3 regions of the Pseudomonas sp. GW821-FHT11G12 genome follow, and region 2 is predicted to be linked to each of the others. Evidence: predicted binding sites of a transcription regulator. Region 2 holds the regulator's gene; each other region holds the start of a gene.

Region 1 (10,300 bases), on a different contig from region 2:
CTGAGTCTGCACCTGAATCTGAGTCACCTGTGGAGCCTGAGGCCGGCAACGACAATCCTGCGCCGGACATCAGCGGCGCCAGGCCTTGATTCTGAAAAAACACCAGGCATAAAAAACGGGCAGTCACCGCAAGGGACTGCCCGTTTTTCATGGTGCGTACGAATCAGAGATCGTCTTTGTCGAAACGCCGTGCTTCACGTTGCAGCTGATAGACGAAACGCTCGACGTTACGCGCCGCCGGGCCGCTGATGTTGTGAAAACGCAGGCCGGCGAAGGTGATGTTGAGTTTTTCTTCGAAGTGCAGGTAGCGCAGCTCGACCGATGTTGGCTGATTGCCGAACAGCGGCGGGGCGATCAGGCGATCGTAGACCTGGCCCAGTTGCAGGCGGTCGGTGATATCACCTTCAAAACGCAGCTTGCAGCCGGTGGCGGAAATATCCAGCAACTTGCCACCGATCGGCGACTTGAGCTTTTCGCCACCCAGTTCGACGCTGACCAGATCGGTCAGCTTCAGTGCCGCGCGAAAGGCGTTGCGGCGCTGGTGATAGACCACTTCGGTGGGCATCTCGCCAATGTAAAAGCGGTCACCGTCGGATTCCTTGATATCCAGCGTGCCGTTGCATTCCCAGGCAATGCGTACGCCTTCATGGAAACCTTCGACCTTGAACGGCTCGCCCGCCAGCAGGAAGCGTTCGCCATCGCGCGGGATCATTTCATCCAGGGCAATCGTGGCGGTATCCCGGTCAACCTTGATCAGGTAGCTCTGGAAGCGCTGGCTGCGTTCGTGAAAGGTGATGATCAGCGGATCGTGGCTCTCTTGCAGCTGGCGCAGGTTGCTGGAGATTTCCAGAGGCGTGGTGAGCACCTTTGGTGGCTGCGGAGAATCATCCGCGCTGAGGACGTTGGACACGTTAAATCAATCTCCAGACAAAATTTGACTACGGCTGGCCAGTATTTTGCCAGCATGTTTCGCGCGTTGATAGGGCGCAAGCATAGAAGAACGCATCACGCCTGACTGAGCGCGCGGGGTTTCTGCAGTTTGGAGAAGGTGCCACTGGCGTCATAGAGCGCGGGTGGCTCGCCGCCGGTGAGGATTTTCAGCTGATTGGCCGTGGCGGCCTGCTGAATCACGATCGACTGGCCATTTTTGGCATTGGTCGCCTGGCACTGGGCGATCAGATCGGTCAGAACGTCGCTCTGGGTCAGCAACTGCTCGCCGATGCTCGACTGGCTGGCCAGCTGTTCCAGGCCTTGACGGTCGAGCGACAGATTGAGGCTGGCGAGGATTTCGCTGCGTTTGCGGCCATGCTGCTCAAGCAGAATGATCAATGCCTGTTTGCGCGCCAGAATTTCTTCCAGCAGCGGCATGTCGCGACCGTGCAAGGCGAGGGACTCGGATTGCAGTAACTCCAGCAATTGTTGAGCTGGAGCAAAGTCGTCGGTGATCAGTTGCAATAAAGTAGTGTCGTGCATGGCTGGCCTTGGGTTTTAAGCGTCCAAAAGCCTGGCGCTGACCGAGGCCTAGCGCTGGGCTTCGAAGTTGAGCAGTTTGCTGGCTACACGGTTGCTGTCGACTTTATAGCTGCCATCGGCAATCGCTGCTTTCAACTCGGCCACGCGGGCTTTGTCGACGGCAGGCTGATCGCGCAGCTTGTCAGTGACCTTCTGCAACTGTTGAGCCTCATTGCTGAGGTGTACCGATTCCCCGCTTTTTGCGGTACTGGCCTGTTCGGCCGGGGTATTCAGCGTCGCGGAAGTACCGGTTTCGGCGGTTTCCTTAGGCGTGCTGGTACGTGTACTGCCCGTAAGTGACGAGGAGCTGTTCAAACGGCTGAAATCGATGACCATGTTAAAAACCTCTGGGAATTTGGACGCTTGCCATGTTCTCGGCCATCCCCTGGAAAACTTTAGGCTCTTTTACCAATGAGCCTGCATGCGCCGCACAGATCCTGCTGCGGCACAGTTTAGGGAACAGCTCAGGTTGGCGCCAGTTTTCTGCGCGATCCCTCACGAGGCTTTCCTGTCATTGCTCCAATCGTTGCTCACATTGCCACTTCCACCTGGCCCGGCGCCATGACCTGCGCCTTGATGACCCGTTGGGAATTGAGGTTTTTCACTCGAATCTGTTCTTTCAGGCCACCGTTGGACAGGGCCTCGCCCGGCATGCGCACGGAGAGCGTGCCGCTGCGGGCGGTAATCACCACTTGATCGCCTTTGCGAACGACTTCCGCCTGTTCCAGATGCACCAGGGTAATCACTTGGTCGGCGACCGTTGGTCGGGTTAATTTTTGCCCGATCGCCTCATCCACCGACGTCAGGAAGCCCTGGTTGATCAGGCTCACATCATGCTCGCGCAGGGTCACGTCCTGAGGCTCGATGATGCCGGCGCGCTTGAGCGGGCGAGTGGTGGTCACGACCGGGCGAAACAGGCGGACTTGAGCGGGTACGAACACGGTCCAGGGGGAGGCGCCTTCGCAGCGAACCTTGACGGTTACGCGTCCCAAAGGACGTGCCGGGCTCTCCAGCGACGCTGTCAATTCCTTGTCGCACATAGGCATGTGCATGCGCGGATCGAGCTGCTTGACCTCGATTTCATAACGCCCTTCCGTTTGACTGGTAGCCAGATAGTCTTCTACGGTGAATTCAAGAAAGCCCTGAGTGACGCCGATAAGCATGTCAGGCAAGGTAACCGCATCAGCAATGGCAGGGCTGCCCGCGAAAAACAGGCAAGCGGCAGACACCGCGCAAAGTCCTCTGCGAAGGGGGGATGTCAGGCGTCGGAAAAATGTCGTTTGAATGTTCATAAGAGTTAAAAAGCAAGCGCCGTGCCGTTTAGCAATGAATGTGCGTCGCAACAACACTTGGCGTTGGTGTAGGAGTCTGGGCATGGCTGGTGTAATGGATTCGGTGAACCAGCGCACGCAACTGGTGGGGCAGAATCGCCTGGAGCTGTTGTTGTTCCGTCTCGACGGCCAGCAACTCTACGGGATCAACGTGTTCAAGGTTCGGGAAGTGCTGCAGTGCCCGCAACTGACGCTGATGCCCAAGTCCAGTCCTGTCGTGTGCGGGGTGGCGAATATCCGGGGGGCGACCATTCCGATCCTTGATCTGGCAATGGCAACCGGCTCCGGGGCGTTGAAAGACAAGAACAGTCCGTTCGTGATCATCACGGAATACAACACCAAGACCCAGGGTTTCCTGGTGCGCTCGGTGGAACGTATCGTCAACATGAACTGGGAAGAGATCCATCCGCCACCCAAGGGGACCGGTCGTGATCATTACCTGACCGCTGTGACTCGGGTGGACAATCAGTTAGTCGAAATCATCGACGTCGAGAAGGTGCTGGCGGAAGTCGCACCGACACCGGAAGCGATTTCGGTCGGCGTGGTGGATGTCGAGACCCAGAGCAAGGCGCTGTCTCTGCGGGTGCTGACGGTCGATGACTCGTCGGTGGCGCGCAAGCAGGTGACGCGTTGCCTGCAGACGGTTGGCGTTGAAGTGGTGGCGCTGAACGACGGCAAGCAGGCGCTGGATTACCTGCGCAAGCTGGTCGATGAGGGCAAGAAGCCGGAAGAAGAGTTCCTGATGATGATCTCCGACATCGAAATGCCGGAGATGGACGGGTACACCCTGACGGCCGAAATCCGCAGCGACCCTCGCATGCAAAAGCTTCATATCATCCTGCATACTTCGTTGTCGGGTGTGTTCAACCAGGCGATGGTCAAGAAGGTCGGTGCCGATGACTTCCTGGCCAAATTCCGTCCTGATGACCTGGCATCCCGGGTAGTCGACCGGATCAAAGCAGCAGATATCAGCTAGGGACTTTTCGTCCCTGGCGATCAACACGATTTAAGAGGCGGCATCATTTGTCTACGGGTAATTTGGATTTCGAACAGTTCCGGGTCTTCCTGGAAAAAGCCTGTGGCATTTTGCTCGGTGAAAACAAGCAGTACCTGGTCTCGAGCCGTCTCAACAAACTGATGGAGCAGCAAGGCATCAAGTCCCTGGGTGAGCTGGTACAGCGCATCCAGACCCAGCCGCGCAGCGGTTTGCGCGAGCAGGTGGTCGATGCCATGACGACCAACGAAACCCTGTGGTTTCGCGACACCTATCCGTTTGAAGTCTTGAAGAACAAGGTGCTGCCCGAAGCGATCAAGGCCGCTCCCAACCAGCGTCTGCGGATCTGGTCGGCGGCGTGCTCGTCGGGTCAGGAACCCTATTCGCTGTCGATGTCGATCGACGAGTTCGAACGGACCAACATCGGTCAGTTGAAAATGGGCGTACAGATCGTTGCCACGGATCTGTCCGGCAGCATGCTGACCAACTGCAAGACCGGCGAGTACGACAGCCTGGCGATCGGTCGCGGTTTGTCCGCCGATCGTCTGCAGCGCTACTTCGACCCGAAAGGGCCGGGACGCTGGGTGATCAAGGCGCCGATCAAGAACCGGGTGGAATTCCGCTCGTTCAACTTGCTCGACAGCTACGCAAGCCTTGGCAAGTTCGACATCGTGTTCTGCCGCAACGTGCTGATCTACTTCTCCGCCGAGGTGAAGAAAGACATCCTGTTGCGTATTCACAGCACGCTGAAGCCGGGCGGTTATCTGTTCCTCGGCGCTTCCGAAGCGCTGAACGGTTTGCCGGACCATTACCAGATGGTCCAGTGCAGCCCGGGGATCATTTACCAGGCGAAGTGATTGGCACCGGCAACACAAAAAACGGGAGTCCTCAGGGGCTCCCGTTTTTTTATGCCTGGCCGTTTTTGCAGTGACGGCAAGCGGCAGAAAAGCGGCATCCGGCGGAAACCCGTTGCCGCTTTTCTGGCATTGCCGCATTGCCGATCACCTGCAAAGCCCCGGAATCCGGGGCTTTTTAAAACTGGCACGACGCTTGCTATAACCCAGTTACGAAAAACCCGGTCACCTGAAGGTTCCCGACATGAGCATCAGCTTCGATAAAGCGCTCGGAATTCACGAAAAAGCCCTGGGCTTCCGCGCCCAGCGTGCCGAAGTCCTGGCCAACAACATCGCCAACGCCGACACCCCGAACTACAAGGCTCGGGATCTGGAGTTCTCCAAAGTGCTCGAGGCACAGAGCCAGAAGAACGCCAACGGCACTATCGCCCTGAACATGACCAACAGCCGTCACATCGAAGCTGAAGGTCTGGGCAATGGCGACGAGTCGCTGATGTATCGCACGCCGATGCAGCCGTCGATCGACCAGAACACCGTTGATGCCCAGCTGGAACAGTCGAACTACGCGGAAAACGCCGTCGGCTTCCAGGCCAGCTTCACGCTGCTCAACAGCAAATTCAAAGGGCTGGTGTCAGCCCTGCGCGGAGAGTAATCCATGTCCCTGTCCAGCGTTTTCAACATTGCCGGCAGCGGCATGAGCGCACAGACCACGCGTTTGAACACCGTGGCTTCGAACATCGCCAACGCCGAAACCGTCTCGTCGAGCATCGACCAGACCTATCGCGCCCGTCACCCGGTGTTCGCCACCATGTTCCAGGGCGGCCAGAGCGGCGGCAGCAACTCGCTGTTCCAGAACCAGGACGCGGCCGGCCAGGGCGTGCAGGTCATGGGCGTGGTCGAAGACCAGAGCAACCTCGAAGCGCGCTACGAGCCGAACCATCCGGCCGCCGACGCCAAGGGCTACGTCTACTACCCGAACGTCAACGTGGTGGAAGAAATGGCTGACATGATTTCCGCGAGCCGTTCGTTCCAGACCAACGCCGAAATGATGAACACGGCCAAAACCATGATGCAGAAGGTACTGACCCTCGGTCAGTAATAAGGGGCGACTGCCATGAGTGTTTCCGATACCACCAGCAGCCTGAGCATGAAGGACATCCTGGCGAACTCGTCGAAAAAGACCAGTTCGACAACCGATGGCATTGCTTCGGCCACTAACAGTTCCACCGGCGGCCAGGCCCTGGGCAAGGACGCGTTCCTGCAATTGCTGGTAACCCAGCTGAAAAACCAGAACCCGCTCGACCCGCAGGACAACAGCGCATTCGTTGCCCAGTTGGCGCAGTTCAGCAGCCTCGAGGGTATTACTACCCTCAACAGCACCGTGAGTTCGCTGGCCGGCAATTACAACTCGTCGCAAGCCCTGCAGGCTTCTTCGCTGGTCGGTCGCAACGTGATCGTGCAGACCAACTCGGTCCAGCTCGACGATCCGAGCAAAGGCATGACCGGTTCGGTCACCGTTCCGTCGTCGATTGCCGGCGGCACCGTCAGCATCACCGACAGCAGCGGCACGATTGTTCGCACCCTCGATCTGGGCAGTCGCGCCGCAGGCGCCGCGAGCTTCACCTGGGACGGCAAGGACAAGGACGGCAACCTGGTCAAGACCGGTACCTATACCGTCAAGGCCAACGCATCGATCAACGGCACCGCGACCGATATGGCGACCTACCTGCCGGCCACCGTCACCAGCGTGACGATCAGCCAGACCGGCGGCGAGCTGATGCTCAACCTGTCCGGCAAGGGCACCGTTGCCCTGTCCAAAGTACAAACCATTGGTATATAGAGCCGACTAACCGGCACAAAGGAGTGGAATATGTCTTTCAATATCGGCCTTAGCGGTCTCTATGCAGCCAACAAGCAACTGGACGTGACCGGCAACAACATCGCCAACGTCGCGACCGCCGGTTTCAAATCGTCTCGCGCAGAATTCGAAGACGTCTACTCGGCGACTCGCCTGGGTAGCGGCAGCAAGGTCATCGGCAACGGCGTGCGCCTGGCCAACGTTTCCCAGCAGTTCACCCAGGGTGACATCAACAACACCGGTAACGTGCTGGACATGGGCATCAACGGCTCCGGTTTCTTCACCATGAGCAACAACGGCTCGATTTCCTATACCCGTGCCGGTACGTTCAAGGTCGACGACAAGGGTTTCATCACCAACACCGACTACACCTCGCGCCTGCAAGGTTATGGTGTGGATGCCAACGGCAAGGTCATCAACGGCGTACTGACCGACCTGAAGATCGACACCTCGAACCTGGCACCGAAGTCCACTTCGCTGGTGACTTCGACCATCAACCTGAACTCGACCGCTCCGGTGATCGACGACACGGTTCCAGCCGGCAAATTCGACCCGACCAACCTGGCGACCTACACCAAGTCGTTCAGCACCCCGATCTATGACAGTCAGGGCAACATGCACCCGATGGATCAGTACGTGGTGAAAACCGGTGCCAACACCTGGAAGGTCTACACCCTGGTCGACGGTCGCAACCCGGACGCTACCGGCAGTGATCCGAAAACCACCGCCCCGGTGCCTTCGACCATGACCTTCGACTCTGCTGGCAAGCTGACTCAGGTCAGCACTCTGCCTGGTCCGGTGATCAGCAGTGACCTGAAGATCACCGGTTGGGTACCAGGCAATGTCGTCAACGGCACCTTCAAGCCTAACGGTGCAGCAGCAAACCCGGCCGGCATCACCATTTCGATGGCCAGTACCACTCAGTACAACGCCGACACCGCGCGCTCGATCCCGACTCAGGACGGCTATGCCACTGGCCAGATCACTAACCTGACCATCGACGGCACCGGTACCCTGTTCGCAAACTTCAGCAACAACCAGAACAAGGCCATCGGCCAGGTTGCGCTGGCCAGCTTCACCAACGAACAAGGCTTGCAAGCGATCGGTGGTACCAGCTGGAAGGAAACCTTCGCGTCGGGGATTCCGGGTTATGACGCTCCGGAAACCGGCACCCTGGGCTCCATCCAGTCCAACTCGCTGGAAGAGTCCAACGTTAACCTGACCAACGAGCTGGTAGACCTGATCAAGGGCCAGAGCAACTATCAGGCGAACGCCAAGACCATCTCCACCCAGAGCACCATCATGCAGACCATCATTCAGATGACCTGATATCGATGCTTTGTAAAAAGCTGTAACGGAAAGCCCCTCTTTGAGGGGCTTTCTTGTTTAATGCGCGCGCCGGGGCCACTCGTCCGCTGCATTCGCATTTGCGCGCGTGTATTCACACGCCTGCTCACGCTATACCCGGGCGCCAATGAGCGGTTCGCCCAACCACTGACAGGGATGTAACGACTACTTCATGGTTTTTTTCTCTCGCTCCCGAATCGTGTTCGGGACGCTGCCCGTTGTTGCCTTGTTGGTCTGGTTTGTATGGGGCCAAGGCTGGGGCACCCCTCCAAAGAAATTCCTGACAGCGACCGTCACCGTTGAAGATCTTGAAGAGACCGTATTGGCCAGTGGTACGGTCAAGCCCTTCCAGCAAGTCAGCGTCGGCGCGCAGGTCAATGGGCAACTCCAGAGTCTGAAAGCCGGGTTGGGTGATACGGTTCGCCAGGGTCAGCTGTTGGCTGAAATCGACCCGTTGCTGCCACAGAATGAATTGCTCAAATCCCGGGCTGCGTTGCTCAGTGTCCGCGCGCAATACAAAGCCCGACAGGCGATGATCCGCCAGTACGAACTTGATTTTCGTCGCAAGCAAAGCCTGGTTGCCAGTGAAGCCGGATCGCGGGCCGATCTGGAAATTGCCGAGGCGCAGCTGCAAAGTTCGCGCGCCGAGCTGGCATCCCTGGCTGCGCAGATTTCCCAGGCGGAGATAGAAATCAGGATCGCCGAAGTCAACCTCGGATATACGCGGATCAGTGCGCCGATGGACGGCGAGGTCATTGCCGTGGTGACCAGACAGGGCCAGACCGTCGTTTCCGCACAGAGTGTCCCGACATTGCTGATACTTGCCCGTCTGGACCGGATGACGGTCGAAGCGCGAATTTCGGAAGCTGACGTGGTTCGGGTCAAGGCGGGCCAGGCCGTGTCCTTCAATATTCTGGGTGATCCGGACCGGCGTTTTACCAGCCATATACGGGCGGTAGAGCCGGCGCCCGAGTCCATTGCCCGGCAGGATCAAATGCAGGGTGGCGGTGGCTCGACTGCCGGCGGCGCCGATGCAGCGGTGTACTACAACGCGCTGTTTGACGTACCCAATGACGATCGTTCGTTGCGCACCTCGATGACGGCGCAGGTCAGCGTTCTGCTCGACTCGGTGCCCAAAGCCACAACGGTCTCGGTGGCTGCGCTGGGCAAGCGTGCCGCTGACGGTCGCTACGAAGTTCGCCGACTGGTGGATGGTCAGCCGCAGACGGTGCTGGTGACAACCGGGTTGCGAAATGACCTGAGCGTTCAGGTGCTGGACGGGCTCAAGGAAAATGACGAAGTCGTTCTCGGCGAAGAGCCGGAGCCTCGATGAGCAGCACCAGTAATCTTCATGGCTGGACGCCAGACCCCGTGAAAGACGAGCTGCCGGTCACGCCGTTGTTGGCTCTTGAAGGCGTGCAGCGTTGGTTCGCCGAGGGTGAGGCACGGACTCATGTGCTGCGCGACGTGAACCTGACCATCGCCGCCGGTGAAATGGTAGCGATCGTCGGGCCGTCGGGCTCTGGAAAATCCAGTCTGATGAATATCCTCGGATGCCTGGATCGTCCCTCTGCTGGCCGCTACAGCATCAACGGTGCTGACATGGCCGAAATGAGTAGCGATGAGCTGGCGACGCTGCGTCGTGAGCATTTCGGATTCATTTTTCAGCGCTTTCATTTGCTGTCGCATCTGAGTGCGGAGGCCAACGTGCAGGTGCCGGCCATTTACGCCGATCAGTCGTTTACCGAGCATCGGCAAAAGGCCAGGGGGCTGCTGCAACGTCTCGGTCTGGGTCAGCGCATGCTGCATCGGCCAGCGCAACTCTCCGGTGGGCAGCAGCAACGGGTCAGCATTGCTCGTGCGCTGATCAATGGCGGTGCGGTTGTTCTGGCCGACGAGCCCACCGGCTCGCTGGACTCGCGCAGTGGCGAGGAGGTGATGGCGATCCTGCGTGAACTGCATCGCAGCGGTCACACGATCATTATCGTGACCCATGACTCGCAGGTGGCGCAGTACGCAGACCGCATCATCGAGATACATGATGGCGAAATCGTCGGTGATCGTTTGAATGCCGACCGCAAGGTGCTTGCGGCGCCGGTCACCGAGCCAGGCGACATCCCGCAAACTCAGGAGCGTGACGCGACGGCGGTGCATTGGCGCCGCTTCAGCGAGGCCTTCAAGATGGCCTGGATCTCTCTGCGCAGCCATCGCATGCGCACATTGCTGACCATGCTCGGGATCGTCATCGGTATTGCCTCGGTGGTTTCGGTGGTAGCGCTGGGGCAGGGCGCACAGACCCGGGTGCTGCGTGATATCAGTGCGATGGGCACCCATACCATCGATGTTTATCCCGGCAAGGATTGGGGTGATGAGCAGGCAGCTTCAATCCGGACATTGCAGCCCG
Region 2 (10,300 bases):
TCACCGTGCCCGCGAGCCATGGCCGCTGACCTCGGTGAGTCCTCCATTTGATTTCATTCGGATCCAGACGCAACGAGCGACTGACCTGATGCACCGCCAGCCCCCACTCGTAACCTTGTACCGAAATCACGTACTGCAGGCCCTGACGGAAGTCATCGCGATAGCGATCCGGCATGACCCAGCGTGCGGTGTCCAGCACCTTCAGGTTCCCCGCCTGGCTTGGCAGGATGCCGAGGAACCATTCCGGCTGACCGAACAGCGGCGTCAACTCATGGCCGGCCAGCGAATAGATCGAGCCGAGGCACACCAGCGGCACCGCCAGGGTCAGCCCGGCGACATCGAACAACAGGCATTCGAACGCTTCCGACGCCCAGGCCGGGCGACCATCAGTCTCTACCGGTGGCGGTGTATTGCTCGGTGGCAGATGCACTTCCACTAGCGGCGCAACCAATGCCTGCTCGACGACCTGCTCGACCGGCGCAACGACTGGCACCGGCGCGGGCGGCTCCACCGGGGCCGGCTCGGGTTGCGCTTGCAGAAGCTGGGTTTGCAGCAGCGGCGCGAGGGTCGACACCACACGCACCGGCTCGGGTTCCTTGATCAGCGGTGCCGGCGCTTTGGCCACCACAGCGGCGGGTGCTGCAACCGGAGTAGCAGGCCTGGCGGCTTTCTGCGCATCGCGGGCCTGTTCTTCAAGCACCGCGGCCTGGAACTCATCGAGCTCGGCGGTGCTTTCAACCACCTCGACAGGCGCTTCGATTTCCTGCGGGATCTCTTCCGTCACATCCTCCAGCAAGCTGTCCAGATAGGACTGCAAAGCCAGTTGCGGACGCGAAGTCAGTTTGATCGGCCGATTCATGCTCAGGCCACCTGCGGAACGAGTTGTTGCGCCAGCAGATGCTTGAGCAGCGCGCGGTAGGCCAGCACGCCACGGCTCTTGCCGTCGAATTGCGAAGGCGTGACACCGGCACGGCTGGCGTCGCGCAGACGGGTATCGACCGGGATGTAACCCTGCCAGATCTCTTCGGGAAATTTGTCGCGCAGCACGCGCAAGGTGCCCATCGACGCCTGGGTGCGGCGGTCGAACAAGGTCGGCACGATGCTGAACGGCAGCGCCTGTTTGCGCGAGCGGTTGATCATCGCCAGGGTGTTGACCATGCGCTCCAGACCTTTGACGGCCAGGTGCTCGGTCTGCACCGGGATCACTAGTTGCTGGCTCGCGGCCAGTGCGTTGACCATCAGCACGCCGAGCAACGGCGGGCTGTCGATGATTGCGTAATCGAAGTCCTGCCACAGCTGCGCCAGACTCTTGGCGATCACCAGGCCCAGGCCACTCTGCCCCGGCGACTGGCGCTCGAGGGTGGCCAGCGCGGTGCTGGACGGCAGCAGGGAAATGCGTTCATCGCTGGTCGACAGCAGCAACTGGCCCGGCAGGCCTTGCGGCACACTGCCCTTGTGCAGGAACAGGTCGTAGTTGCTGTGTTCCAGGCTGTCGGGGTCGTAACCGAAATAGCTGGTCATCGAGCCGTGCGGGTCGAGATCGACCACGACCACGCGTTTGCCCGCCTCTGCCAGCAAACCGGCTAAAGCGATGGAAGAAGTGGTTTTACCAACACCACCCTTTTGATTGGCGACTGCCCAGACTCTCATTCGGATTGTTCCTCCCGGCCGAGATGCTCGGCCGAGACATGGCTCAGCGTATTAATGCGGGCGACGGAGAATTGACGGCACTCTCGCGTCCCGGCGTCTTGACCGGGGTCGGTGCAGTTTGTGTGCCAGCACGCTTCAACGCGGCATCCGGTTGCGCATTGGCGGTTCCGGTGCCTGTGAGGCTGCGACGAACATCGAGATTGCGCGACACCACCAGCACCACGCGACGGTTCTTCGCCCGGCCTTCGGCCGTGGCGTTGTTGGCCACCGGCTGGAATTCGCCATAGCCCACCGAGGCCAGACGGCCAGGGTTGACGCCCTGCATCGCCAGCATCCGCACGATGCTCGCCGAACGCGCCGAGGACAGTTCCCAGTTGGTCGGGTACTGCGCGGTGCGGATCGGTTGATCGTCGGTGAAGCCTTCGACGTGGATCGGGTTGTCGAACGGTTTGAGGATCGCTGCAACCTTGTCGATGATGTTGAACGCGATGTCGCTCGGCATCGCATCACCGCTGCCGAACAACAGGCTGGAGTTGAGTTCGATCTCGACCCACAGCTCGTTGCCGCGCACGGTCATCTGGTTCGAGGAGATCAGGTCGCCGAACGCCGCGCTGATATCGTCGGCGATGCTTTTCAGCGGATCGCTGGCACCGGCGATACCGGCATCGACCTGTTCGGCGTCCTTGACCAGCGGCTTGGCCGGGGTCACGGTCTTCGGTCGCTCGTCGCCGATCGGGATCGGCTTGAGCGAGCGGTCGGAGTCGGTGAAGACCCCGATCAGCGCTTCGGAGATGACCTTGTACTTGCCTTCGTTGATCGACGAGATGGAGTACATCACCACGAAAAAAGCGAACAGCAAGGTGATGAAGTCGGCATAGGAAACCAGCCAGCGTTCATGGTTTACATGCTCTTCATGTTGGCGACGACGTGCCATGAGGTTAGTCCCTTAATCCATGAAGCCCTGAAGCTTCAACTCGATGGAGCGTGGGTTTTCACCTTCGGCGATCGACAAAATGCCTTCCAACAACATTTCGCGATAACGCGACTGCCGCAACGCGATTGACTTCAATTTGGCTGCCACCGGCAGCAGGATCAGGTTGGCACTGGCCACACCGTAGATGGTGGCAACGAACGCCACGGCGATGCCGCTGCCCAGTTGCGTCGGATCGGCCAGGTTGCCCATCACGTGGATCAGGCCCATCACCGCACCGATGATACCGATGGTCGGCGCGTAGCCGCCCATGCTTTCAAAGACCTTGGCGGCCTCGATGTCGCGGGCTTCCTGAGTGTAGAAATCCACTTCGAGGATGCTGCGGATCGCTTCCGGCTCGGCGCCGTCGACCAGCAGTTGCAGGCCTTTGCGCGAGTAGGCATCAGGCTCGGCATCCGCCACGCCTTCCAGACCCAGCAGGCCTTCCTTGCGGGCGGTGAGACTCCAGTTGACCACGCGGTCGATGCCGCCAGCCAGATCGACACGCGGCGGAAAGAAAATCCAGGCGAGGATCTGCATGGCGCGCTTGAACGCGCTCATCGGAGATTGCAGCAGCGCGGCACCGATGGTGCCGCCCAGCACGATCAGCGCCGCCGGGCCGTTGGCCAGCGCGCCGAGGTGGCCGCCTTCAAGGTAGTTGCCGCCGATGATGGCGACAAACGCCATGATGATCCCGATAAGGCTTAGAACATCCATCAGATACACGCCTCGACGATGTGCTTGCCGATATCGTCCAGGCCGTACACCGCATCCGCGAGGTCAGCTTTGACGATGGCCATCGGCATGCCGTAGATCACGCAGCTGGCTTCATCCTGGGCCCAGACCGTGCTGCCGCCCTGTTTGAGCAGGCGTGCGCCTTCGCGGCCGTCGGCGCCCATGCCGGTCAATACGACCGCCAGAACTTTGTCGTTGTAGGACTTCGCCGCGGAACCGAAAGTGATGTCCACGCAAGGCTTGTAGTTCAGACGCTCGTCGCCCGGCAGGATTTTCACCGCGCCACGGCCGTCGATCATCATCTGCTTGCCACCCGGCGCCAGCAGCGCCAGGCCCGGACGCAGGATGTCGCCATCCTCGGCTTCCTTGACGCTGATGCGGCAGAGCTTGTCCAGACGCTCGGCGAACGCCTTGGTGAAGGCTGCCGGCATGTGCTGGATCAGCACGATCGGCGCCGGGAAGTTGGCCGGCAACTGGGTCAGAACCCGTTGCAGGGCAACCGGGCCGCCAGTCGACGTGCCGATAGCCACCAGTTTGTAGGCTTTGCGTTTCGGCGCTGCCGACGAAGTGCTGGCCGCCGGAGCGCGAGCCGGTGCAGGCGCAGGTGCCGGACGAGCCGGAGCACTGTGGCTGCCAAAGCTCGACGGCGCCGCTGCCGGAGTCGGCGCAGGCGCAGCGGCAGGCGCCGGCGCACTGTAGGCACTGAAACGACGGTTACTGCGCGAGATGCTGTGCACCTTCTCGCACAGCAGTTGCTTGACCTTCTCCGGATTGCGGGAGATGTCTTCGAAATTCTTCGGCAGGAAATCCACCGCACCGGCATCCAGCGCATCCAGGGTTACCCGGGCGCCTTCATGGGTCAGCGAGGAGAACATCAACACCGGGGTCGGGCAGCGCTGCATGATGTGCCGCACTGCCGTGATGCCGTCCATCATCGGCATCTCGTAGTCCATGGTGATCACGTCCGGCTTGAGGGCCAGGGCCTGATCGATCGCCTCTTTACCGTTGGTTGCCGTACCGACAACCTGGATGCTCGGATCCGCTGAAAGAATTTCCGAGACGCGGCGGCGGAAAAAACCCGAATCGTCCACCACCAGGACTTTGACTGCCATAAACACTCCATTAGGTGCTGCGGGACGTTGTCGCCCCGCCGCCCCGGATTCAAATACGCCGTGCGGCGTAACGCTTGAGCATGCTTGGAACATCGAGAATCAGCGCAATGCGGCCGTCACCGGTAATGGTGGCGCCGGACATGCCCGGGGTTCCCTGCAGCATTTTGCCCAATGGCTTGATGACCACTTCTTCCTGGCCGACCAGTTGATCGACGACGAAGCCGATCCGCTGAGTGCCCACCGAAAGGATCACCACATGGCCTTCACGCTGCTCTTCGTGAGCCGCGGAGCTGACCAGCCAGCGCTTGAGGTAGAACAATGGCAGCGCCTTGTCCCGCACGATCACCACTTCCTGGCCGTCCACCACGTTGGTGGTCGACAGGTCGAGGTGGAAGATTTCGTTGACGTTCACCAGCGGGAACGCGAACGCCTGGTTGCCGAGCATCACCATCAGGGTCGGCATGATCGCGAGCGTCAGCGGCACCTTGATGACGATTTTCGAGCCGGCGCCCTTGGTCGAGTAGATGTTGATCGAACCGTTGAGCTGGGAAATCTTGGTCTTCACCACGTCCATGCCGACACCACGGCCGGACACGTCGGAGATCTCGGTCTTGGTCGAGAAACCCGGGGCGAAAATCAGGTTGTAGCACTCGGTGTCGCTCAGGCGATCGGCGGCATCCTTGTCCATCACACCGCGTTTCACGGCGATGGCACGCAGGACGTTCGGGTCCATGCCTTTGCCGTCATCGGAAATCGACAGCAGGATATGGTCGCCTTCCTGCTCGGCGGCCAGGATCACCTTGCCGCCACGGGCCTTGCCCGAGGCTTCGCGCTCTTCCGGCGACTCGATACCGTGGTCGACCGCGTTGCGCACCAAGTGGACCAGCGGGTCGGCCAGAGCCTCGACGAGGTTCTTGTCGAGGTCGGTCTCTTCGCCCACCAGTTCCAGGTTGATCTCTTTCTTGAGCTGACGCGCCAGATCGCGAACCAGACGCGGGAAGCGGCCGAAGACTTTCTTGATCGGCTGCATCCGGGTCTTCATTACCGCGGTCTGCAAGTCGGCGGTGACCACGTCGAGGTTCGACACGGCCTTCTGCATCGATTCGTCGCCGCTGTTCAGGCCCAGGCGCACCAGACGGTTACGCACCAGTACCAGCTCGCCGACCATGTTCATGATTTCGTCGAGACGTGCGGTGTCCACACGAACGGTGGTTTCGGCTTCGCTCGCCGGTTTTTCCGGTGGCGGAGTCGCCGGCGCACGGGCCGGAGCCGGTGCAGCAGCGGCGGCTGGCTTGGCCGGTTCGGCTTTAGGCTCAGGCGCTTTTGCAGCAGGTTTTGCCGCAGCGGCCGGGGCCTTGGCGGCAGGTGCTGCAACAGCAGAAGCATTGCCGGCCGTCACCACGGCACCGGTGGCGACGTCAGTGAACTTGCCTTTGCCATGCAGATCGTCGAGCAGCGATTCGAACTCATGGTCGCTGATCAGATCGCTACCGGCCGCAGCCGCTGCCGGAGCAGCAGATGCAGGCACCGACGCAATCGCCGATTCCAGCGCATCGACGGCAAAGTTGCCCTTGCCGTGCAACTGATCGAGCAAGGCTTCGAATTCGTCGTCGGTGATGTCGGAGCTGTCGCCCGCCGCCGGAGCAGCCGGTGCAGCGGCTGTCGGTGCCACGGCGTCGGCCGCGAACTGGCCCTTGCCGTGCAACTGGTCGAGCAGCGACTCGAATTCGGCGTCGGTGATTTCATCACTGGCTGCCTCATCGGAAGCAGGCGCAGCGGCAGCCGCCGGGGCTTCAGCTTCGGCCTTGACGGCGTTCAGCGAGTCCAGCAACTGTTCAAATTCGTTATCGGTGATATCGCCCGAATCGCCTTCGACGACCAGTTCTTCGATCATCTCGGCAACAGGCGAAGCCGGGGCTTCATCCGCCGATTGCGGTTCAGCCAGACGCGCCAGGGCGGCCAGCAGTTCCGGGGTTGCGGCAGTAATCGGGCTGCGATCGCGGACTTCGCTGAACATGCTGTTCACCGCGTCCAGCGCTTCGAGCACCACGTCCATCAGTTCTGCATCTACGCGACGCTCACCCTTGCGCAGGATGTCGAACACGTTTTCGGCGATGTGACAGCACTCCACCAGCTCATTGAGCTGAAGGAAGCCGGCGCCCCCTTTTACAGTGTGGAAACCGCGAAAAATTGCGTTGAGCAGATCTGCGTCATCCGGACGGCTTTCCAGCTCGACCAGTTGTTCGGACAGTTGCTCAAGAATCTCGCCGGCCTCAACCAGGAAATCCTGAAGGATCTCTTCATCGGCGCCGAAGCTCATTAGGGGGTGCTCCTACAGGTCTAAAAACCCAAAAAACCTATAATTCCAAAACTCTAGAATCCAAGGCTGGATAACAAATCGTCCACATCGTCCTGACCGGACACAACGTCTTCTCGTTTATCGGCATGAATCTGCGGACCTTCACCCTGCGAGAGATGTTTTTGTGGATCTTTTTCAGCGAGCATCGCCGCACGGTCATGTTCGATGCCCGCAAAGCGGTCCACCTGACTGGCCATGAGCACGAGTTTGAGCAGATTGCTTTCGACTTCGGTGACCAACTGGGTCACGCGCTTGATCACCTGACCTGTGAGGTCCTGGTAATCCTGGGCCAGCAGAATGTCGTTGAGGTTGCTCGACACCGCGCGGTTGTCCGCGCTGCTGCGTGCCAGAAAACCGTCGACCCGACGCGCCAGCTCGCGGAACTCTTCAGCCCCGACTTCACGGCGCATGAAACGTCCCCAGTCGGCACTCAACGCCTGGGCTTCGTCAGCCAGGCCATTGACCACCGGCGTGGCGCTTTCCACCAGGTCCATGGTGCGGTTGGCCGCCGCTTCAGTCAGCTTGACCACATAGCCCAGACGCTCGGTCGCATCAGTGATCTGCGATACTTCCTCGGCCTGCGGCATATGCGGGTCGATCTGGAAGTTGACGATTGCACTGTGCAGTTCGCGCGTGAGCTTGCCCACTTCCTGGTACAGGCCACGGTCACGGGTCTGATTGAGCTCATGGATCAGTTGCACAGCGTCGCCGAACCTGCCTTTTTCAAGGCTTTCGACCAGTTCGACCGCGTGTTTTTTCAGAGTCGACTCGAAGTCGCCCTGTGAAGATTCGTTATGCTCCATAGCTCCCCCGCGCGTCATCAGCCGATGCGTTCGAAAATCTTCTCGATTTTTTCTTTCAGCGCCTGAGCCGTGAAAGGTTTGACCACGTAGCCGTTAACGCCGGCCTGGGCCGCTTCGATGATCTGCTCGCGCTTGGCTTCAGCGGTCACCATCAGCACTGGCAGGTGCTTGAGTTTTTCATCGGCGCGCACGTGACGCAGCAGGTCGATACCGGTCATGCCAGGCATGTTCCAGTCGGTCACCAGAAAGTCGATGCTGCCGCTGTTGAGCACCGGAATGGCAGTGGTGCCATCGTCGGCTTCAACGGTGTTGGTGAACCCAAGGTCACGCAACAGGTTCTTGATGATCCGCCGCATCGTTGAGAAGTCATCAACGATGAGGATTTTCATGTCTTTGTTCAATTCGACCTCCAAGCAGTCTTAAACGCGCCCAGCACCTGGACGCGCCATTTCAATCAATCCGGCAAAGCACTCGATGACTGTCTGGAGCACAACAGAGCAAGACCGGTGCCGTTCACCACCGCACCAGCCTCGTTCGCAGCGTCCCCACACTGCCTTCAGCGCGCTCGCCACTCCCCCAAACGCCCCCGCAAGCGGGCCGCGCACTGGCTGTGTAACTGGCTGACCCGCGATTCACTGACGCCAAGGACTTCACCGATTTCCTTGAGGTTCAGCTCTTCGTCGTAGTACAGCGCCAACACCAGTCGCTCACGCTCCGGCAAATTGGCAATCGCGTCCGCCAACGCAGCCTGGAAGCGCTCATCTTCCAGATCGCGCGACGGCTCAAGATGAGCACTTGCGCCATCCTCGTGCAGCCCTTCGTGTTCGCCGTCCTGCAACAGGTCGTCGAAACTGAACAGTCGGCTGCCCAGGGTGTCGTTCAAAATCCCGTAGTAATCGTCGAGACTCAATTGGAGTTCGGCCGCAACCTCGTGATCTTTAGCGTCACGGCCGGTTTTAGCTTCAATCGAGCGAATCGCGTCGCTGACCATACGGGTGTTGCGGTGAACCGAGCGCGGTGCCCAGTCCCCCTTGCGTACTTCATCGAGCATGGCGCCGCGGATCCGGATGCCCGCGTACGTTTCGAAACTGGCGCCTTTGCTGGCGTCGTATTTGGTCGAGACTTCGAGCAGGCCGATCATCCCGGCCTGGATCAGGTCTTCGACCTGCACACTGGCCGGCAATCGCGCCAGCAAGTGGTAAGCAATGCGTTTGACCAGTGGCGCGTAACGCTCGATCAGCTCGTACTGCGCGTCACGTGCCGACTTCTTGTAGAAATTCATACCGCTGGCGGTCATAGCACAGGTCCTGCCGTTTGCTGCACGAGGCGCTCGACGAAAAATTCGAGGTGGCCGCGCGGATTGGCGGGCAGCGGCCAGGTGTCGACCTTTTGCGCGATCGCCTTGAACGCCAGTGCGCACTTGGAACGCGGGAAGGCTTCATAGACCGCACGCTGCTTCTGCACCGCCTTGCGCACGCTTTCGTCGTAAGGCACCGCACCGACGTATTGTAGGGCGACGTCGAGGAAGCGATCCGTGACCTTGGTCAACTTGGCGAACAGATTGCGACCTTCCTGCGGGCTCTGGGCCATGTTGGCCAGGACGCGGAAGCGGTTCATGCCGTAATCGCGGTTGAGCAGTTTGATCAGCGCGTAGGCGTCGGTGATCGAGGTCGGCTCGTCGCAGACCACCAGCAACACTTCTTGCGCAGCGCGAACAAAACTGACTACCGAGTCACCAATACCCGCAGCGGTGTCGATCACCAGTACGTCGAGATTGTCGCCGATGTCGCTGAACGCCTGAATCAGACCGGCATGCTGGGCCGGGCTCAGGTGAACCATGCTCTGCGTGCCGGAAGCGGCCGGCACGATGCGGATCCCGCCGGGGCCTTGCAACAGCACGTCGCGCAGCTCGCAGCGGCCCTCGATCACATCGGCCAGGGTACGTTTGGGCGTGAGGCCCAGCAGAACGTCGACGTTCGCCAGACCCAGGTCGGCGTCCAGCAGCATGACCCGACGGCCAAGCTCTGCCAGCGCCAGGGACAAGTTCACTGACACGTTAGTCTTGCCGACGCCACCTTTGCCGCCGGTCACCGCGATCACCTGTACGGGATGCATGCTGCCCATGTTATTTCTTTACCTTGTCTTGCATAGACGGAGGCCACATTACTGGCTGCGCGTTCACAACCGGAACAATGCATGGCAGACCATCGATGTAGGTACAAAAACTGTTCATTACCTCAGCCAACCTGCTTGGTGGGACTGTGGTAGATATCAGCGAACATGTCAGCCATGGCTTCTTCGCTGGGTTCTTCCTGCATTTGCACACTGACGGCGCGGCTGACCAATTGATGACGGCGCGGCAGATGCAGATCATCCGGAATCCGTGGGCCGTCGGTCAGGTAGGCGACCGGCAGTTCATGACTGATCGCCAGGCTCAGCACTTCGCCAAGGCTGGCCGTCTCATCCAGTTTAGTCAGGATGCACCCGGCGAGCCCGCAACGCTTGTAACTGTGATAAGCGGCGGTTAGAACCTGTTTCTGGCTGGTGGTTGCCAGTACCAGATAATTTTTCGACCGAATGCCACGACCGGCCAGGCTTTCCAGCTGCATGCGCAGTGCCGGATCGCTGGCCTGCAGGCCGGCGGTATCGATCAGCACCACGCGTTTGCGCA
Region 3 (10,300 bases), on a different contig from region 2:
GTCGAAACGCCGCTGCCGGTCTACAATCTGATGCTGCCGCACTCGCAGTGCCCGCATTGCGCCCACCGCATTCGTGCGTGGGAAAACATTCCGCTGCTCAGCTACCTGTTTTTGCGCGGCCGCTGCTCGTCATGCGCGGCGCCGATCAGCAAGCGTTATCCGTTGACCGAACTGGCCTGCGGCGTGCTGTCGGCGTTCATCGCCTGGCATTTGGGTTTTGGCTGGCCGGCCTGTCTGATGATCGTCCTGACCTGGGGCTTGCTGGCGATGAGTCTGATCGACACCGAGCATCAGCTGTTGCCCGACGTGCTGGTGCTGCCGCTGCTGTGGCTGGGATTGATCGTCAACAGCTTCGGCCTGTTCGTCTCGCTGCACGACGCGTTGTGGGGGGCAGTGGCCGGTTATATGGCGCTGTGGTCGGTGTTCTGGCTGTTCAAGCTGCTCACCGGCAAGGACGGCATCGGTCACGGTGATTTCAAGTTGCTGGCGCTGCTCGGGGCCTGGGGTGGCTGGCAGATTCTGCCGCTGACCATCCTGCTGTCCTCGCTGGTGGGCGCCGTGCTCGGGGTGATTATGCTCAAGCTGCGCGACCAGAAAACCTCGACGCCAATCCCCTTCGGGCCGTATCTGGCAATTGCCGGCTGGATTGCCTTGCTCTGGGGTGGTCAAATAACCGACTTCTATTGGCAGTTTGTCGGTTTGAAATGAATACCCCTGTGGAAAAACCCTGGATTCTCGGCCTGACCGGCGGCATCGGCAGCGGCAAAAGCGCAGCCGCCCAGCACTTCATCGACCTCGGCATCCATGTGGTGGACGCCGATCATGCGGCGCGCTGGGTGGTTGAGCCGGGGCGCCCGGCGCTGGCGAAAATTGCCGAGCACTTCGGCCCCGATGTCCTGCAGGCCGATGGCACGCTGGATCGCGCGGCGTTGCGCAAGCTGATCTTCGAAGTACCGGAGCAACGCCGCTGGCTCGAAGCGCTGTTGCATCCGCTGATCGCCGAGGAAATCGCCCATCACCTGGCGCTGGCAAAATCGCCTTACGCGATTCTGGTTTCGCCGCTGTTGATCGAGTCCGGACAGTACGCGATGACCCAGCGGATCCTGGTGATCGATGCTCCGCAGCAACTGCAGATCGAACGCACCTTGCAGCGTGACCAGACCAGCGAACAGCAGGTCCAGGCCATCCTCAAGGCTCAATCCAGCCGCGAAGACCGCGTCAGCCGCGCCGACGATGTGGTGGTCAACGACCGCGACCTCGCCTGGCTGCACGGCGAGGTCGAGCGCCTGCATCACTTTTACCTGACTTTATCTGGAGGCCAGTCATGAGCCCGATCCCGACCGTTGAATGCCCGACCTGCGGCGCCCCGGTGGAATTCACCCCCGAGAACAAATTCCGGCCGTTCTGCTCGGACCGCTGCAAACTGATCGACCTCGGCGCCTGGGCATCGGAAGAACACAAGATCCCGGTCGCCCCGGATGCCGAGGACGAACTGTTTTCCGGCGACTTCGACCCGCGCCACTGATCCTCTGATCAGGGCCGCATGAAGCCGTAGTCCTGATTGTCGTCGAGGTTTTCTGCCAGAAAGCGCAACTCGTCGGCCAGGTCTTCGGCGTTGCGCACCACCTTGCTCTGCTGCACCACGGCACTGAGCAAGGCGCGCAGACTCAATCCAGGATCGAACCCCACCTCCTGCGCCATCTCCAGACTTTGCCGGGTTTCCTGCCTCGCCCACTCGTAAACGCTCATGCCGCTGCTCCTGAAGGGATTTGGCCGAGCATGAAATGCCGTGCGCGGGGTGGATTTGATGTGGATCAAGACTTGGGATCGTCGTCCTTCCAGGGCGCCGAAAGGTAACGGGTGCGGTTGAAGGTCTCCAGCCATTCCGGGCTGAACACCACCAGTGCGCTGATCACCATGCCATTGATGAACGCTTCCGGAAAAATCAGCAGCCACAGGTAACCGATGAAATCTTCCAGCCATTCGGGCATGGCGAAGAGGCCGTCGTACCAGAGCAACGTCAGGCTCAGCACCAGGCATGACAGCGCCGACAAGGCCGCCGCGAAGAAGCCGGAGCAAAAGATATACACAAACGGATTACGCGGTTGCGCCCGCTCGACCAGGATCGCCACGCCCTCGGTGATCAGCACCGGCAGCAGGATCAGCAACGCGCCGTTGACCCCGACCGCCGCCAGATCCTGGCGTCCCAGCAGGACCAGCCCGATCTGCGCCACCAGCCCGCCCACAATCGCCAACGGCCAGTCGAGCAGCAACGTCACTGCGGTCATGCCAATGAAGTGATACGACACACCCGTGTCGAAATCCCTGCGCACCATCCACAACAGAAACAGCGCGAACACGGTGCCGAACAGCAAGTGCTGACGACGGCTGTCGCTGAACAATTCGACCCACGGCGAGCGGCAGATCGCCCAGAGCAGCACGGGCAGGTAGATCAGCCAGCCAAGGGTCAGACTTGTCGATGACAGCAGTTCTGCACCGATCATGATCCCATCACCTTCATTCGCACCGCAGACTCCTTTGATTGGCGCTCCTGTGTCGAAGTCTACACCGCCACCTTGGTGAAACTGCCGATGCAAAGCTTTCTGCTTGTCGCAATTGAACGCTAAGCTTGGGCCTATGGATGACTCAGATTATTTACGCCTGCTGACCATCGCGGCCGAGCAAGCCAACGCGTTCCTGTCCAATGCCCGCAAATGGGAGCGTGAGCGTTGGGTCTGCCAGCGCCTGCTGCAAGGCCTGAATATTCCGTATCGCGCCGACGAATTCGCCCCGGCCGGCGAGCCACCGGACGTGTTGTTTCGCGATGCCAACTTCGAGGTGTTTTTCGTCCTCGACGAAGGCCGCCGCCTCAACGATGAATGGCGCGATGAGCTGCAACGTCGGCGCAGTGCGTTTTCCCTGAGCCAACTGGTGCGCCGCGAGGCCAAGCCACGGCGGATTCCGGCCAATGAGTTTCTGCTGAGACTGGCGCCGACCTTGCGCAAGAAAGCGCACAACTACAAGGAACGCGGCATGGATCTGGGGGAGCTGGACATCATCGCCTTCGCCAGCCTCAAACGCGAAGTGCTCGACCTCAACAGCCACTTTCCACCGCCCACCGAATACTTGCGACAGGGCTGGCGCTCGCTGTCACTGGTCGGGCCGACGTTCGCCCGCGTGCTGTTCGCCCACCCCGATGCACCGGATTTCCTGCGCAGCAACCTGGGTCGCAGCATCGTGTTCGATGTCGGGATCAGCCTGTAATCCCTAAGCAGGATGGCGCAAACACTGGCCGGATGTTACAAAAGCGCAATCATTCGCCCGGATGACATGCGCCGTTCAACGCTCGCAGGCAAACCGCTGTAACGTCTGCGCATTCAGCAACGTCTATCCCTGACGAGGCCTCATATGACCAGCCGCCTGAACCCCGATGACCAGAAGCATGTCGAAGAGTACCTGCAGTTGTCCCAACACCGTGTCGAGCGCCGGCCATTCCGGCCGTGGATGCTCCTGGTGGTGGTGCTGGCAGTGACCATTGGTCTGGGCCTGTTGAGCCGATTTATCAGTTACCTGACGCTATGAGCTGCATCGCGCTCGCTCGGGTTACGACGACAACGATTTCCTTTAAAAACCTTGCGAGCTATTCCCATGTCCCATCGTATTGTCATTGTCGGCGGCGGCGCCGGCGGTCTGGAGTTGGCTACCCGTCTGGGTAAGACTCTGGGCAAACGCGGCACTGCCAGCATCATGCTGGTCGACGCGAACCTCACGCACATCTGGAAACCGCTGTTGCACGAAGTGGCCGCCGGATCGCTGAACTCCTCCGAAGACGAACTCAACTATGTCGCCCAGGCCAAATGGAACCACTTCGAGTTCCAGCTGGGGCGCATGAGCGGGCTCGACCGTGAGCAGAAGAAGATTCAGCTCGCCGCCACCTACGACGAAAACGGCGTGGAACTGGTGCCGGCGCGGGAAGTGCCTTATGACTCGCTGGTGATCTCGGTCGGCAGCACCACCAACGATTTCGGTACCCAGGGCGCAGCGCAGCACTGCCTGTTCCTCGACACCCGCAAACAGGCCGAGCGTTTCCACCAGCAATTGCTCAATCACTATCTGCGTGCTCACGCCGGGCAAACCGATGTGGTCCAGCAGATCAGCGTGGCTATCGTCGGCGCCGGCGCCACGGGCGTCGAACTGGCGGCCGAGCTGCACAACGCCGCTCATGAGCTGGCGGCCTACGGTCTGGACCGGATCAAACCGGAAAACATGCACATCACCCTGATCGAAGCCGGGCCACGGGTGCTGCCAGCCCTGCCGGAACGTATCAGCGGGCCAGTGCACAAGACTCTGGAAAAACTCGGGGTCAATGTGATGACCAACGCGTCGGTCAGCCAGGTCACCGCCGACAGCCTGATCACCGCCGATGGCAACGAGATCAAGGCCAGCCTGAAAGTCTGGGCTGCCGGGATCCGCGCGCCGGGTTTCCTCAAAGACATCGATGGCCTGGAAACCAACCGCATCAACCAGCTGCAAGTGCTGCCGACCTTGCAGACCACCCGCGACGAAAACATTTTCGCCTTCGGTGACTGCGCCGCCTGCCCGCAACCGGGCTCGGATCGCAACGTTCCGCCACGGGCCCAGGCTGCGCACCAACAGGCGTCGCTGCTGGCCAAGTCGCTGAAACTGCGGATCGAAGGCAAGACCCTGCCGGAGTACAAGTACACCGACTACGGCTCGCTGATTTCGCTGTCGCGTTTTTCGGCTGTGGGTAACTTGATGGGCAACCTGACCGGCAGTGTGATGCTCGAAGGCTGGCTGGCGCGGATGTTTTACGTGTCGCTGTACCGCATGCACCAGATGGCGCTGTACGGCCCGTTCCGCACCGCCATGCTGATGCTGGGCAGCAAGATCGGACGCGGCACCGAGCCGCGCCTGAAGCTGCACTGATGTAAAACGCTGTGGGGGCGGGCCTGCTCGCTCCCACAGGGTTTTGTCTTTTACTGTATCTGCCCCCGCTTTCCCCACCTTCGCTTACAAACGCCCCCGCTCCTCGACACAGACGCGATACACCGCCACCGCTTAATGGCCACACCCGAGCACACCTGCTCCGGCTGATCGCCCTTAACGTGTGGTTGCGCAGTGCAACCGAAGGAGAATGAAATGACCCGCACTTCGAAAATTGGCAAAACCTCCCTTGGCCTGGTCGGTGCCGTACTGGCTGGCGGCCTGATGCTGTCCGGCTCGGTGTTCGCCGCACAACCGCTGGCCCAGGGCTACATGGTTGCCTCGGCTGAAACCTCGGTGAAAACCCCGGAAGGCAAATGCGGTGAAGGCAAATGCGGCGACGCGTCGATGGCCAAGACCGACACCGATGGCGACGGCAAAGTCTCGCGCGCCGAGTTCCTGAAGGTCGCGCCGAAATCTGACTTCGACAAGATCGACACCAACCATGACGGCTTCATCGACGAGCAAGAGGCTTACAACAACGTCAAAGCCAACTTCGAAGCCAACGGCAAGAAAATGCCGAAAGGCCTGTTCGAACACCTGAAAGACCAGGACGGTGCCTGATATTCATTCTGTCCCGACAAAACAAAGCCGCGCTTTCTCTCACGAGGAGCGCGGCTTTTTTACGTCTGCCGGGATTACAGCTGGAAGCGCCGCACCATGCCCTGCAATGCATTGGCCAGTTTCGATAGCTCATGACTGGAAGCGCTGGTTTGATCGGCGCCGGCCGCCGAACGCACCGACAGGTCACGAATATTCACCAGGTTGCGATCCACTTCCCGCGCCACCTGCGCCTGCTCTTCGGCGGCGCTGGCGATCACCAGGTTGCGTTCGTGGATCTCATGCACCGACGCGGTGATGGTTTGCAGCGCCTCACCGGCCCGTTCGGCCAGCACCAGCGTGGTGGACGCACGCGAGGCACTGGCCTGCATCGACTCCAGCGCCAGGCTTGAACCGTTGCGCATGCCTTGCACCATCTGCTCGATTTCCTGGGTCGATTGCTGCGTGCGATAGGCCAGCGCGCGGACCTCGTCAGCAACCACCGCGAACCCGCGTCCGCTCTCCCCTGCCCGCGCCGCTTCGATGGCGGCATTGAGCGCCAGCAGGTTGGTCTGCTCGGCGATCGCCCGGATCACGTCCAGCACCTTGCCGATGTCTTGAGATTGATTGGCCAGTGATTGCACCAACTCGCCGGTGTGTTGCACCTCACTGGCCAGCGCGTTGATGGCGCTGGCGGTTTCACTGACCCGCTCTTGCCCCAGATGCGCCGATTCGCTGGACTGGCGCGTCGCGTCGGAGGTCGACACTGCATTGCGTGCGACTTCCTCGACCGCCGTGGTCATTTCGTTGACGGCGGTGGCGGCCTGTTCGATTTCGTTGTTCTGTTGTTGCAGGCCTTGGGTGCTGTCGAGCGTGACGACGTTGAGTTCGTCGGCCGCGGTCGCCAGTTGCGTGGCTGAACCGTTGATGCCTTGCAGGGTTTCACGCAGGTTTTGTTGCATGGTCGCCAGCGCCTTGAGCAAACGGCTGACCTCATCATTGCCATCGGTCTTGATCGGACGCGTCAGATCGCCTCTTGCGACGTTTTCCGCAGCATCCACAGCGGCGCTCAGGGGGCGAACGATGCTGCGCGTCAGCAGCATCGCCAGGGCCACGGTCGCCAATGCCGCCAGTGCGATGAACAGGCTGACGATGGTGCGTGAGGTTTCGTAGTGCGCGGCGGAGTTGCGGCTTTCTGCGGCGACCTGTTTGGCGAACAGATCTGCCAGGTCGTTGAGTTGCTTGCCGGAGCCGTCGACCACGGTTTTCATGTCGACCAGCAGCAGTTTGGTCAGCTCGTCACGCTTGCCTTGCTCGGCCAGCGTGAACGATTGAGTGATGCCGGCGCGGTAGGCCGCGAAGGTTTTCTTGAACTGATCGTATAACTGTTGCCCTTCCGGGGTGGTGACCAGTCGATCGTACGCGGCGATTTTCTCGCTCAGTTCCTTGTCGCGGGTGTCCATCTGGCTGCGGTAGGTGGCGACGTTGTTCGGGTCCTGATCCAGGGCCATGCGCAGGGAGATGGTACGGATGCGCAGCATGATTTCGCGGATCTCGTCACCGCCGCGGATGCTCGGCAGCCATTGATTCTCCACGGCGACTTCGCTCTCGCGGATGCTCGACATCTGGCCCAGGGCAAACACGCCGAGCAACGCTACCAGCACAGCAATCAGGGCAAAGCCCAGGGCGGCACGGGGAGCAATATTCAACTGACGAAGCAACATGACGAACGCCCTTTTTCTTGTATTGGCCGGATTCAAGGGGCGATCGACGGCAGACCCCTTTCGTTAGCGGGCTATCGGCAAGTTGTACGATGACTTGAATGAAACATTTCTGGAGGACAAAAAAAATCCCCGTATCTTTCGATACGAGGATTTTTAATATGGTCGGGGTAAGGGGATTCGAACTCCTGACATCCTGCTCCCAAAGCAGGCGCGCTACCGGACTGCGCTATACCCCGGTAAAAAAAAGGCGACCTTTCAAAGATCGCCTTCTTCGATCAGCGCTTTTGGCCTCTGATCTTAAGATTCGATCCCAGCGTTAACTGGTTTCAAAAATGGTGGGTCGTGTGGGATTCGAACCTACGACCAATTGGTTAAAAGCCAACTGCTCTACCAACTGAGCTAACGACCCAAAAATGGTCGGGGTAAGGGGATTCGAACTCCTGACATCCTGCTCCCAAAGCAGGCGCGCTACCGGACTGCGCTATACCCCGGCTTGAAATTGGCTCCGTGACCAGGACTCGAACCTGGGACCCAATGATTAACAGTCATTTGCTCTACCGACTGAGCTATCACGGAACTACATATTTCAATTTACTACGGTGAAACTTGCAGCTTCTCGACACCGTTTTCGCATCGCTGCGTTCGTGTGTCTGAGGCGCGCTATTCTACAACCTAGAACACCTCTGTCAACCCCCTAAATTGCTTTCAAGTTAATGATTTGCAACTTATTTCAGATTTCTGCCCAGTGAGCTGAAACCGTGTTGGTGACTGACTGCGGGGCGCACTTTACAAGCCTTTTCCTTTGAGTTCAACAGCCTAACGAAAAAAAAGGCCTCGCAGTGCGAGGCCTTCCTTACTTCACCACCTTCAGGTGTCAGTTGAACGTGATCTCGTCGTTCTCCACGACACCGGTCGCGGTCTCGCCCGGCAGGAAGCGTCCCGACAGGATCAACTGCGCCAGCGGGTTCTCGATCCAGCGCTGGATCGCCCGTTTCAGCGGCCGTGCGCCATAGACCGGGTCGTAGCCGACGGCAATCAGCTTGTCCATCGCCTCCGGGCTCAGTTCCAGCTTCAGCTCGCGCTCGGCCAGACGACTGCGCAGACGACCCAGCTGGATCTCGGTAATGCCCGCGATCTGATCCCGCGCCAATGGCTCGAAGATCACCACTTCGTCGACCCGGTTGATGAACTCCGGACGGAAGTGGGTGGAAATCGCATCCATCACCGCTGCACGTTGCGCCTCACGGTCACCGACCAGTTCCTGGATCTGCATCGAACCGAGGTTGGAGGTCATGACAATCACGGTATTGCGGAAATCCACCGTACGGCCGTGGCTGTCGGTCAGACGACCATCCTCCAGCACTTGCAGCAGGATGTTGAACACGTCCGGGTGCGCCTTCTCGACTTCGTCCAGCAGGATCACCGAGTAAGGCTTGCGCCGTACCGCTTCGGTCAGGTAACCGCCCTCTTCATAACCCACGTAGCCTGGTGGCGCACCGATCAGCCGCGCCACGGAATGTTTCTCCATGAACTCGGACATGTCGATCCGCACCATCGCCTCTTCCGTATCAAAGAGGAATTCGGCCAGCGCCTTGCACAGCTCGGTTTTACCGACACCGGTCGGGCCGAGGAACATGAACGAGCCGCTCGGACGATTCGGGTCGGACAACCCGGCACGGGAGCGCCGCACCGCATTGGCCACTGCGACCACTGCTTCGTCCTGGCCGATCACACGCTGGTGCAACAGGCTTTCCATCTTCATCAGCTTGTCGCGCTCGCCTTCGAGCATTTTCGACACGGGGATACCGGTCCACTTCGAGACGACTTCGGCGATTTCCTCTTCGGTCACCTTGCTGCGCAGCAACTGGTTCTCGCTCTTGCCGTGCTGGTCGACCATTTGCAGGCTGCGCTCCAGATCCGGGATCACCCCGTACTGCAACTCGGCCATGCGGTTCAGGTCGCCTTTGCGGCGCGCGGCTTCCAGCTCCTGACGGGACTGTTCGATCTTCTGCTGAATCTGCGCAGAACCCTGCACCTCGGCTTTTTCCGAGTTCCAGATTTCTTCCAGGTCCGAATACTCACGCTCGTGGCGGACGATTTCTTCCTGGAGTTTTTCCAGGCGCTTCATCGCTGCCTCGTCGCTTTCTTTCTTCAGCGCCTGGGATTCGACTTTCAGTTGAATCAGGCGACGCTCCAGACGATCCAGCACTTCCGGTTTGGAGTCGATTTCCATACGGATGCGGCTGGCCGCTTCGTCGATCAGGTCGATCGCCTTGTCCGGCAACTGCCGGTCAGTGATGTAACGATGGCTGAGCTTGGCCGCGGCGATGATCGCACCGTCGGTGATCGCGACCTTGTGGTGAACCTCGTAACGCTCCTTGAGGCCACGCAGGATCGCGATGGTGTCTTCTTCACTCGGCTCGTCCACCAGCACTTTCTGGAAGCGCCGTTCGAGAGCCGCGTCCTTCTCTATATATTGGCGGTACTCGTTGAGCGTGGTCGCGCCGACGCAATGCAGCTCGCCACGGGCCAAAGCCGGTTTGAGCATGTTGCCGGCATCCATCGAGCCTTCGCCTTTACCGGCGCCGACCATGGTGTGCAGTTCGTCGATGAACAGAATGATCTGCCCTTCCTGCTTCGACAGCTCGTTGAGCAGGGATTTCAGGCGCTCTTCGAACTCACCGCGATACTTGGCACCGGCAATCAGCGCACCCATATCGAGAGACAGCAGACGCTTGCCCTTGAGGCCATCCGGCACTTCGCCGTTGATGATGCGCTGGGCCAGACCTTCGGCAATCGCGGTTTTACCCACGCCCGGCTCGCCGATCAGCACCGGGTTGTTCTTGGTGCGACGTTGCAGAACCTGAATGGTGCGACGAATTTCGTCGTCACGGCCGATCACCGGATCGAGCTTGCCGTCTTCAGCGCGCTTGGTCAGGTCGACGGTGTATTTATCCAGTGCCTGACGCGATTCTTCGTGGTTGGCGTCATTGACCGCTTCACCACCGCGCAGGTTGTTGATTGCGTTTTCC

What was found. The regulator FliA, encoded in region 2, starts transcription of late flagellar genes. The targets are predictions, from matches to a motif close to CTAAAGTTTNNNNNNNNNNNGCCGNTAA.
Region 1: the regulator FliA is predicted to act here: its motif matches at 1,884-1,911, upstream of flgM (flagellar biosynthesis anti-sigma factor FlgM).
Region 3: the regulator FliA is predicted to act here: its motif matches at 7,340-7,367, upstream of AC1RR7_RS22845 (methyl-accepting chemotaxis protein).

What each region holds. Positions count from the first base shown of each region.
Region 1 is NZ_JBXARH010000005.1:407,639-417,938, forward strand. It holds gene AC1RR7_RS18190 (MFS transporter) at 1-89, shown strand, start outside; gene AC1RR7_RS18195 (flagellar brake protein) at 164-910, opposite strand; gene AC1RR7_RS18200 (flagella synthesis protein FlgN) at 1,006-1,473, opposite strand; gene flgM (flagellar biosynthesis anti-sigma factor FlgM) at 1,522-1,848, opposite strand; gene flgA (flagellar basal body P-ring formation chaperone FlgA) at 2,043-2,804, opposite strand; gene AC1RR7_RS18215 (chemotaxis protein CheV) at 2,887-3,819, shown strand; gene cheR (protein-glutamate O-methyltransferase CheR) at 3,867-4,694, shown strand; gene flgB (flagellar basal body rod protein FlgB) at 4,936-5,343, shown strand; gene flgC (flagellar basal body rod protein FlgC) at 5,347-5,790, shown strand; gene flgD (flagellar hook assembly protein FlgD) at 5,806-6,531, shown strand; gene flgE (flagellar hook protein FlgE) at 6,562-7,878, shown strand; gene AC1RR7_RS18245 (efflux RND transporter periplasmic adaptor subunit) at 8,069-9,229, shown strand; gene AC1RR7_RS18250 (MacB family efflux pump subunit) at 9,226-10,300, shown strand, end outside.
Region 2 is NZ_JBXARH010000012.1:108,571-118,870, reverse strand. It holds gene AC1RR7_RS27940 (CheW domain-containing protein) at 1-859, opposite strand, end outside; gene AC1RR7_RS27935 (ParA family protein) at 862-1,650, opposite strand; gene motD (flagellar motor protein MotD) at 1,694-2,584, opposite strand; gene AC1RR7_RS27925 (flagellar motor protein) at 2,597-3,337, opposite strand; gene AC1RR7_RS27920 (protein-glutamate methylesterase/protein-glutamine glutaminase) at 3,337-4,467, opposite strand; gene AC1RR7_RS27915 (chemotaxis protein CheA) at 4,517-6,787, opposite strand; gene AC1RR7_RS27910 (protein phosphatase CheZ) at 6,841-7,629, opposite strand; gene AC1RR7_RS27905 (chemotaxis response regulator CheY) at 7,647-8,018, opposite strand; gene fliA (RNA polymerase sigma factor FliA) at 8,186-8,926, opposite strand; gene fleN (flagellar synthesis regulator FleN) at 8,923-9,753, opposite strand; gene flhF (flagellar biosynthesis GTPase FlhF) at 9,867-10,300, opposite strand, start outside.
Region 3 is NZ_JBXARH010000008.1:269,472-279,771, reverse strand. It holds gene AC1RR7_RS22890 (prepilin peptidase) at 1-708, shown strand, start outside; gene coaE (dephospho-CoA kinase) at 705-1,328, shown strand; gene yacG (DNA gyrase inhibitor YacG) at 1,325-1,525, shown strand; gene AC1RR7_RS22875 (hypothetical protein) at 1,534-1,749, opposite strand; gene AC1RR7_RS22870 (energy-coupling factor ABC transporter permease) at 1,815-2,504, opposite strand; gene AC1RR7_RS22865 (DUF1780 domain-containing protein) at 2,638-3,264, shown strand; gene AC1RR7_RS22860 (DUF3094 domain-containing protein) at 3,409-3,582, shown strand; gene AC1RR7_RS22855 (NAD(P)/FAD-dependent oxidoreductase) at 3,649-4,947, shown strand; gene AC1RR7_RS22850 (HvfA family oxazolone/thioamide-modified RiPP metallophore) at 5,161-5,568, shown strand; gene AC1RR7_RS22845 (methyl-accepting chemotaxis protein) at 5,643-7,268, opposite strand; tRNA gene AC1RR7_RS22840 (tRNA-Pro) at 7,428-7,504, opposite strand; tRNA gene AC1RR7_RS22835 (tRNA-Lys) at 7,602-7,677, opposite strand; tRNA gene AC1RR7_RS22830 (tRNA-Pro) at 7,683-7,759, opposite strand; tRNA gene AC1RR7_RS22825 (tRNA-Asn) at 7,769-7,844, opposite strand; gene clpB (ATP-dependent chaperone ClpB) at 8,143-10,300, opposite strand, start outside.